DNA from 2 places in the Ottowia sp. SB7-C50 genome. Region 2 is predicted to be linked to the other one. Evidence: riboswitches for the same ligand, from Rfam matches in the RefSeq annotation. Region 2 holds a riboswitch; the other holds the start of a gene.
What was found. A riboswitch is a leader RNA that binds a small molecule or an ion and turns the genes downstream of it on or off. The one in region 2 is predicted to bind S-adenosylhomocysteine.

Region 1: linked by a shared signal. The riboswitch ahead of metH (methionine synthase) and the one ahead of ahcY (adenosylhomocysteinase) in region 2 are both predicted to bind S-adenosylhomocysteine.

Annotation. Positions count from the first base shown of each region.
Region 1 covers NZ_CP136995.1:3,483,758-3,488,169, reverse strand. The annotation lists gene R0D99_RS16675 (metal ABC transporter permease) at 1-389, shown strand, start outside; gene R0D99_RS16670 (metal ABC transporter solute-binding protein, Zn/Mn family) at 473-1,390, shown strand; gene R0D99_RS16665 (bifunctional GNAT family N-acetyltransferase/nucleoside diphosphate kinase regulator) at 1,412-2,323, opposite strand; S-adenosyl-L-homocysteine riboswitch at 2,545-2,663, shown strand; gene metH (methionine synthase) at 2,682-4,412, shown strand, end outside.
Region 2 covers NZ_CP136995.1:3,149,229-3,153,640, reverse strand. The annotation lists gene R0D99_RS15075 (peptide chain release factor 3) at 1-1,596, opposite strand, end outside; S-adenosyl-L-homocysteine riboswitch at 1,700-1,778, shown strand; gene ahcY (adenosylhomocysteinase) at 1,864-3,300, shown strand; gene R0D99_RS15065 (TlyA family RNA methyltransferase) at 3,359-4,156, shown strand; partial or broken gene metF (methylenetetrahydrofolate reductase [NAD(P)H]) at 4,153-4,412, shown strand, end outside.

The DNA.
Region 1 (4,412 bases), 330 kb from region 2:
CGCTGCTGCTCGAATGCCTGGACCCGCAGTTTTTGCGCAGCGTGAGCCGCCTGTCGCCGCTGGCGCACTACGGTTTTCTGGGGCTGCTGGTGATCAACCTGGTGGCTGGTTTTCATGCGCTGGGCACGTTGATGGCCGTCGGCATCATGGTGCTGCCCGCCGCCACCGCGCGCCTGTGGGTGCGCAGCGTGCCGGCGCTGATGGCGCTGGCCGCGGCGCTGGCGCTGGTGGCGGGCGTGGCGGGGCTGCTGATCAGCTACCACGCCGATTGGCCGACCAGCCCGACCATCGTGCTGGGGCTGGGGGCGGCGTATCTGGTGTCGCTGGTCGTTGGTCGCCACGGGGCGTGGCGCGGCGGGCAGCGGCGGCGCCGTCACCTTCAAGCCTGATGCGCCTTTGAGTCAAATCGGCCCCCGGCGCTTGTCTATCAAGCGCAAGCAGCTATCAATTCAGTAGTTTTCAGGAGCGTGTCATGTTCGTATTGTTTCGCCGCCGCGTCGCCTTGGCTGGGGCGCTGGCCAGCGTGTTGGCCGCGCCCGCGCCTGCCCGCGCCGCCGAGCCGCTGCGCGTGGTGGCCACTTTCAGCATCCTGGGCGACTTGGTACGGCAAGTGGGCGGCGAGCGCGTGGCGGTGCAGACGCTGGTGGGCCCCGGCGCCGATGCGCACGTGTTCCAGCCCGCGCCGACGCACGCGCGCCAGGTGGGGCAGGCGCAGCTGGTGGTCTCCAACGGGCTGGGCTATGAAGGCTGGATGCCGCGCCTGCTGCAAAGCACCGGCTACAAAGGCCCGCAGGTCGTGGCGACGCAGGGCATCAAGCCCATCAAAGGCGACAAGGATCACGGCCATGACCACGGCCACGCCGATCCGCACGCCTGGCAAAGCGTGCCCAACGCGATCCTCTACGTGAAGAACATCGCCGACGGCCTTTGCGCCGCCGACGCCGCTGGCTGCGCCGCCTACCGCGCCGGCGCCGCGCGCACCACGGACGAGCTGAAAAAGCTGGATGCCGACATTCGCACCGCCTGGGCGCCGATCGCGCCGGCCGAGCGCAAGGTGATCACGTCGCACGCGGCGTACGCGTACTATGGGCAAGCGTACGACGTGCGGTTTCTGTCGCCGCAAGGCGTCAGCACCGAGAGCGAGGCCTCGGCCAAGGGCGTGGCGCAGCTGGTGCGGCAGATTCGGCGCGACGGCATCCGCGCGCTGTTCATCGAAAACGTGTCCGACCCGCGCCTGATCGAGCAGATCGCGCGCGAAACGGGGCTGAAACCCGCCGGACGCTTGTTCTCTGATTCGCTCACGCCGCCCGGCGGCGGCGCGCCCACGTACGTGGACATGATGCGCGCCAATACGCAGGCGCTGGTGCGCGCGGTTGCGGGCCGTCTCTGAATCGGAACGCCGCGCCCGAAGCTACAAGTGGAAGTCGCCCGCGGCTTCCGGCTGATACAGCACTTGCTTGATGCGGATGTCGCGGGTTCGGTTTGAAACGCGCCAGTTGAAGGCATCGCCCGCCTTGTATCCCAGGATCGCGGTGCCGATGCCGCAGCCGACCGACAGCTTGCCGGCATCGTCGTCTGCATCTTCCGGATACACCAACGCAACCTCCATGGGCTGGTCGTCCACCGCCAGCAAGACCCGGGAGTTCATGGTGACGACATCCTGCGCCATTTGCGCTGGATCGACGACGAACGCGCGCTCGATCTCGTGCTCCAGCTCAAAGTATTCCGCCGATTGGCCCAGCTCGATCAGGCTGTAAAGCCGCGCCTTGTCGACCTCGGTGATGGAAATGCCGGCCGCCTGCGTCGCATGACCTTCGCGCAGCAGCCGACGATAGCGCTGCGCGCTCATGGCAAGTGACGTGAGCGCAGGCGTCTCGCTATCCGGCACGAAGCCGCTGCGCAGAAACGCCTTGATCGACCGCGTGTTGTCGGGGTGGATCTTGGCGATGAGCTTTTCGGCCCGCATGTCGAAAAAGGCGAGCTTCATGCCTTCGCGGATCGCGCTGGCGCCGAGACTGCGGCCCCAGGTGTCGCGGTTGCCGATGACCAGCACCATTTCGCAGTCGGTGCCGTTCTTGACCAGACGCACAAAGCCCACCGGCACGTTATGCCGGTCATAGGCCATGAAGAATCGGCCGCCCTGGTTGAACACGTGGGTAAGAATCGGCAACTGCACCCGGCCGACGACCTGCTCGATGAACCGGGAGACATGGCGCGAGTCGCTCAGATAGCGCGTCACGTCCTCGTCTTCCAGCCAGTCGATCAGGGTCAGGGCGTTGCTTCGGGTGATCTCTGGACACAAGGAAACAAAAGGCTGGTTCATCTTTACCCCGCTGGGACTCAAGAATGAAAGCCTTTCATGGCCCAGGCCATGACGGTTCTTTCGACAAAGTACGCATTTTAAGAAGACGCGCCTGCCGCCGCCGCACGTGCCGGCCTTACCCGAGCGCCGCGTGCCTGTCAATCGACCTGATGCGGCTCAGCCGGCCGACCGGGGCGCGGCTGGCGCGCAAGGTCTTGGCCAGCTGGATAAAATTGCGGCTTCGGGTCAAGGAGCGTTGCAGCACGCGGCGCCGGTTTTTGAAGGAAATCGGTCACCACCGCTTGTCAGGCTTGCCCGGTCAGCTATCTTATGCATAGCATCGCAACGACGCTCGCCTGTTTCCTGTTCAGGTGAGATCATGACCCCAACCGTCCCTCCCCCGCTCCAGCTATCGGGTCTGGAACCGCTCCTCATCGCCGAGGACACGCTGTTCGTCAACGTCGGCGAGCGCACCAACGTCACCGGCTCCAAGGCGTTCGCGCGCATGATCCTGAACGGCCAGTTCGAGGAAGCCCTGGCCGTGGCGCGCCAGCAGGTCGAAAACGGCGCCCAGGTGGTCGACGTGAACATGGACGAGGCCATGCTCGACAGCCAGGCGGCGATGGTCAAGTTCTTGAACCTGATGGCCAGCGAGCCCGACATTGCCCGCGTGCCGGTGATGGTCGACAGCAGCAAGTGGAGCGTGATCGAGGCCGGCCTGCGCTGCCTGCAGGGCAAGGGCATCGTCAACTCCATCAGCATGAAAGAGGGCGTGGACGAGTTCAAGCGCCAGGCGCGCCTGGTCAAGCGCTATGGCGCCGCCGCCGTGGTGATGGCGTTTGACGAGCAGGGCCAGGCCGATACCTTTGCGCGCAAGATCGAGATCTGCGAGCGCGCCTACCGCGTGCTGGTCGACGAAGTGGGCTTTCCGCCCGAAGACATCATCTTCGACCCCAACATCTTCGCCATTGCCACCGGCATCGAGGAGCACAACCACTACGCGGTGGATTTCATCGAAGCCACGCAGTGGATCAAGCAGAACCTGCCGGGCGCCAAGGTGTCGGGCGGTGTGAGCAACGTCAGCTTCAGCTTCCGCGGCAACGACCCGGTGCGCGAGGCGATCCACACCGTGTTTCTGTACCACGCCATCAAGGCCGGCATGGACATGGGCATCGTCAATGCCGGCATGGTGGGCGTGTACGACGACCTGGAGCCCACGCTGCGCGAGCGCGTGGAAGACGTGGTGCTGGACCGCCGGCCCGACGCCGCCGAGCGCCTGCTTGAAATCGCCGAATCCGCCAAGGGCGCGGCCAAGGACGACAGCAAGAAGCTGGAATGGCGCGGCACGCCCGACAAGCCGGTGCCCGTGGGCGATCGCCTGTCGCATTCGCTGGTGCACGGCATCACGGACTTCATCGTGGAAGACACCGAAGAGGCGTACCAGCAGATCGTGGCCCAGGGCGGCCGCCCGCTGCACGTGATCGAAGGGCCGTTGATGGACGGCATGAACGTGGTGGGCGACCTGTTTGGCGCCGGCAAGATGTTCCTGCCGCAGGTGGTGAAAAGCGCGCGCGTGATGAAGCAGGCCGTGGCGCACCTGCTGCCCTACATCGAGGCCGAGAAGAAGGCCATGGAACAGGCCGGCGCCGACGTCAAGGCCAAGGGCAAGATCGTCATCGCCACGGTGAAGGGCGACGTGCACGACATCGGCAAGAACATCGTCACCGTGGTCTTGCAGTGCAACAACTTCGAAGTGGTGAACATGGGCGTGATGGTGCCCGCGCACGAAATCCTCAAGAAGGCCAAGGACGAAGGCGCCGACATCGTGGGCCTGAGTGGCCTCATCACGCCCAGCCTGGAAGAAATGCAGCATGTGGCTGGCGAGATGCAGAAGGATGCGCACTTCCGCGAGCGCAACATTCCGCTGTTGATCGGCGGTGCCACCACCAGCCGCGTGCACACGGCGGTGAAGATCGCGCCGCACTACGACGGCCCCGTGGTCTACGTGCCCGACGCCTCGCGCAGCGTGGGCGTGGCGCAGGGCCTGCTGGGTGAGGGCGCGGCGCAGTTCGTGGCCGAAACGCAGGCCGACTACGAGGCCGTGCGCCAG
Region 2 (4,412 bases):
CTCCCGCAGCGGATGGAAGTGAATCTTCGGAAACCGCTCCTGCGCCAGCCGCACGTCGTAGGGCGAGGTGCACAGATAGGCCAGCGCATTGGCCGCATCGTGCGCCATGCGCAGCGGGTAGGCGTTCTCGAACTCGCGCAGTTCAGCCGGCGTGTCGGCGGTGATCCAGCGCGCGCCGGTGTATTGGCAGCCCTCCAGGCGGATGTCGCAGTCGTATTCGGTTTTCAGGCGGTGCTGGACCACCTCGAACTGCAGCTGGCCGACCGCGCCCAGCAGCATGTTGCCGCCGGCATCGGGCTTGAAGACCTGGATCGCGCCTTCTTCGCCCAGTTGCGCCAGGCCCTGCTGCAGCTGCTTGGTGCGCAGCGGGTTCTTCAGCACCACGGTCATGAACATCTCGGGCGCGAAGAAGGGCAGGCCGGTGAATTGCAGGTTGGCGCCGTCGGTGATGGTGTCGCCCAGTTGCACGCCGCCGTGCGTGGTAAAGCCGATGATGTCGCCGGCAAAGGCCTCGTCGACCGCCTCGCGCCGCTGGCTCAGAAAGGTGACCACGCTGGTCGGCCGCAGCTCTTTGGACGTGCGCTGCACCTTCAGCTTCATGCCGGGCTGGTACTGGCCGCTGGCCACGCGCACAAAGGCGATGCGGTCGCGGTGGTTGGCGTCCATGTTGGCCTGCACCTTGAAGACGACGCCGGCAAACGTGTTGTCCTCGGGCTGGATGACCTGCTCGCGCACCTCCTTGTTGACCACGACGCTGCTGGTGCGCGGGCGCGGCGCGGGCGCCATGTCGACCAGCGCGTCCAGCACTTCCATCACGCCGAAGTTGTTGACGCCCGAGCCGAAGAACACGGGCGTCTGCTTGGCGGCCAGAAAGGCGTCGTGGTCCCACGCGGGCGACGCGCCCACGGCCAGTTCCATGCTTTCCTCGGCGGCGAGAAAGGCGTCGCCAAAGCGGGCGATCAGCTTGTCGCGCTCGGTCAGCGGAATCACCTCGAAATCCTGCGGGCGCTTTTCGCTGCCGGCCTGAAACACCGTCATGGCCCGCGTGCGCAGGTTGATGATGCCGCCGAAGCGCTTGCCCTGGCCCACCGGCCAGGTCATGGGCACGCAGGGCATGCCCAGTTCGCGCTCCACCTCGTCCAGGATGTCGAGCGGGTCGCGCACCTCGCGGTCCATCTTGTTGACGAAGGTGATGATCGGCGTGTCGCGCTGGCGGCAGACTTCGATCAGCCGGCGCGTCTGCGCCTCGACGCCGTTGGCGGCGTCGATCACCATCAGGGCGCTGTCCACGGCCGTCAGCACGCGGTAGGTGTCTTCGGAGAAGTCCTTGTGGCCGGGCGTGTCGAGCAGGTTGATGACGTGGTCGCGGTAGACCATCTGCATCACGCTGGACGCCACCGAGATGCCGCGCTGCTTTTCGATTTCCATCCAGTCGCTGGTGGCGTGGCGGCTGGCCTTGCGCGCCTTCACGCTGCCGGCAATCTGGATCGCGCCGGAAAACAGCAGCAGCTTTTCCGTCAGCGTGGTTTTACCCGCGTCGGGGTGAGAGATGATGGCAAAGGTGCGACGGCGACGCGTCTCGGCGGCGTGGGACAAGGCAGGGGACTCCGAACATCGCCCTCAGGCCCGGGGTGACGGGGCGGGCGTTAACCTTTGAATTATCGCCGGCCAAGAAAGGACCCACCGTTATAATCGCCGTTTTTCCGAGGAGCGTTGCAGCGCCTGCGTTTTGCCAGGCGTGAGGCTCGGAACCCTTCTTGCAACGACGCTCATCCACCGGCCGGGTGCGATGGGCATGTTCACCTTCCCCGTCGTTGCCCGCGCAGGTGGCTCTACACACTCGATCTGGAGAAAGAGCCCGTCATGAACGCCCGCCTGAAAAACCCCGTGGCCGCCGATTCGGCCATTGCCGACATCAACCTCGCGCCCTGGGGCCGCAAGGAAATCGCCATTGCCGAAACCGAGATGCCCGGCCTGATGGCGATCCGCGACGAATTCGCCAAGAAGAAGCCCCTCAAAGGCGCCCGCATCACCGGCAGCCTGCACATGACGATCCAGACCGCGGTGCTGATCGAAACCCTGCAAGCCCTCGGTGCCGACGTGCGCTGGGCGTCGTGCAACATTTTCAGCACGCAAGACCACGCCGCCGCCGCCATTGCCGCCAATGGCACGCCGGTGTTCGCCATCAAGGGCGAGACGCTGACCGACTACTGGGACTACACCCACCGCATCTTCGACTTCGGCAAGAAGGGCAGCAAGGGCGAAGGCCCCAACATGATCCTGGACGACGGCGGCGACGCCACGCTGCTGATGCACCTGGGCCAGCAGGCCGAAACCAACCCCAAGGTGCTGGCCAATCCGAAGAGCGAAGAAGAAAAAATTCTGTTTGCCGCCATCAAGGCCAAGCTCAAGGAAGACCCCACCTGGTACAGCCGCAAGTCGGCCGAGATCATCGGCGTGACCGAAGAAACCACCACCGGCGTGCACCGCCTGAAAGAGATGAGCGCCGCCGGCACCCTGCTGTTCCGCGCCATCAACGTCAACGACAGCGTCACCAAATCGAAGTTCGACAACCTGTACGGCTGCCGTGAATCGCTGGTCGATGGCATCAAGCGCGCCACCGACGTGATGATCGCCGGCAAGGTCGCCGTGGTGTGCGGCTATGGCGACGTGGGCAAAGGCTCGGCGCAGGCGCTGCGTGCGCTGTCGGCCCAGGTGTGGGTGACCGAGATCGACCCCATCTGCGCCCTGCAGGCCGCCATGGAAGGCTACCGCGTGGTGACGATGGAAGAAGCCGCGCCGCTGGCCGACATCTTCGTCACGACCACGGGCAACAAGGACGTCATCACCTACAAGCACATGAAGGCCATGAAGGACCAGGCCATCGTGTGCAACATCGGCCACTTCGACAACGAGATCCAGGTCGCCGAGCTGGAGAAAAACTGCAAGTGGGAAGAAATCAAGCCGCAGGTCGACCACGTGATCTTCAAGGACGGCAAGCGCATCATCCTGCTGGCCAAGGGGCGCCTGGTGAACCTGGGCTGCGCCACCGGCCACCCCAGCTACGTGATGAGCAGCAGCTTCGCCAACCAGACCATCGCGCAGATCGAGCTGTTCACCCACCCCGATGCGTACGACGTCGGCAAGGTCTACGTGCTGCCCAAGCACCTGGATGAAAAGGTGGCCCGCCTGCAACTGGCCAAGCTCAACGCCAAGCTGACCGAGCTGACGCCCGAGCAGGCCAAGTACATCGGCGTGCCCAAGCAGGGGCCGTACAAGCCGGACACGTACCGCTATTGATTAAATAGCTGTTCGCGCTTGACTGGCAAGCGCTGGCGGCCTGTTTGATGCCTATTCCGTGCGTGCCGACCAGTTCCTCGTCGATCGCGGCCTGGCCGCCAGCCGCAGCCAGGCGCAGCGCCTGATTGCGGCCGGTGCGCGCTGGCTGTCGCCCAGCGGCTGGAAGGCGCTCAGCAAGAGCGACGAGCTGCCGCCGCACGCCGAAGTCGAATTGCTCGACGCGGCCGAGGCGCGCTATGTCTCGCGCGGCGGGCTCAAGCTGGAAGGTGCGCTGCGCGAAACGGGGCTCGACGTCGCCGGGCGGCATTGCCTCGACGTCGGCCAGTCCACCGGCGGCTTCACCGACTGCCTGTTGCAGCACGGCGCGGCCAGCGTGACCGGCGTGGACGTGGGCCACGGGCAGCTGCACCCCAGGCTGACGGCCGACGCGCGCGTGCGGGCGCTGCAGGGCGTCAATGCGCGCACGCTGGATGCTTCAAAATTAATAGCTGAGGGCGCTGATTCATCCAGCGCTGCAGGCCTTTTTTGTTCTGAATTCGACATCGCGGTGGCCGATCTGTCCTTCATTTCGCTCACGCTGGTGCTGCCGGCGCTGGCGTCGCTGCTCAAGCCCGGCGGCCACGCGCTGCTGCTGGTCAAGCCGCAGTTCGAGCTGCAAGCGGCCGACATCGGCAAGGGAGGCATCGTGCGCGATGCGGGCCTGTACGCGCAGGTCGAGCAACGCCTGCGCGCCGCCTGCGCCGATGCGGGCCTGGACGTGCGGCAATGGCTGCCCAGTCCTATCGCCGGTGGCGACGGCAACCGCGAATTCTTTTTGTACGCCGTGCGAACGGCGCTTAGCAAATCCTCATCATGAGCGTCAATCTCAGCCTTGAATTCTTCCCCCCCCAAGACGCCCGAAGGCGGCCTGAAGCTGCGCGACGTGCGCGCCAGGCTGTACGCGCTGAAGCCCGAGTTCTGCTCGGTCACCTTCGGCGCTGGCGGCTCCACGCAGGACGGCACGCTGGACACCGTGCGCGAGATCGTCGGCGAAGGCATGCATGGCGTGCCGCACCTGTCGTGCATCGGGCAGACGGCCGAATCGATCCGCGAGCGCCTGGCCACCTACCGCG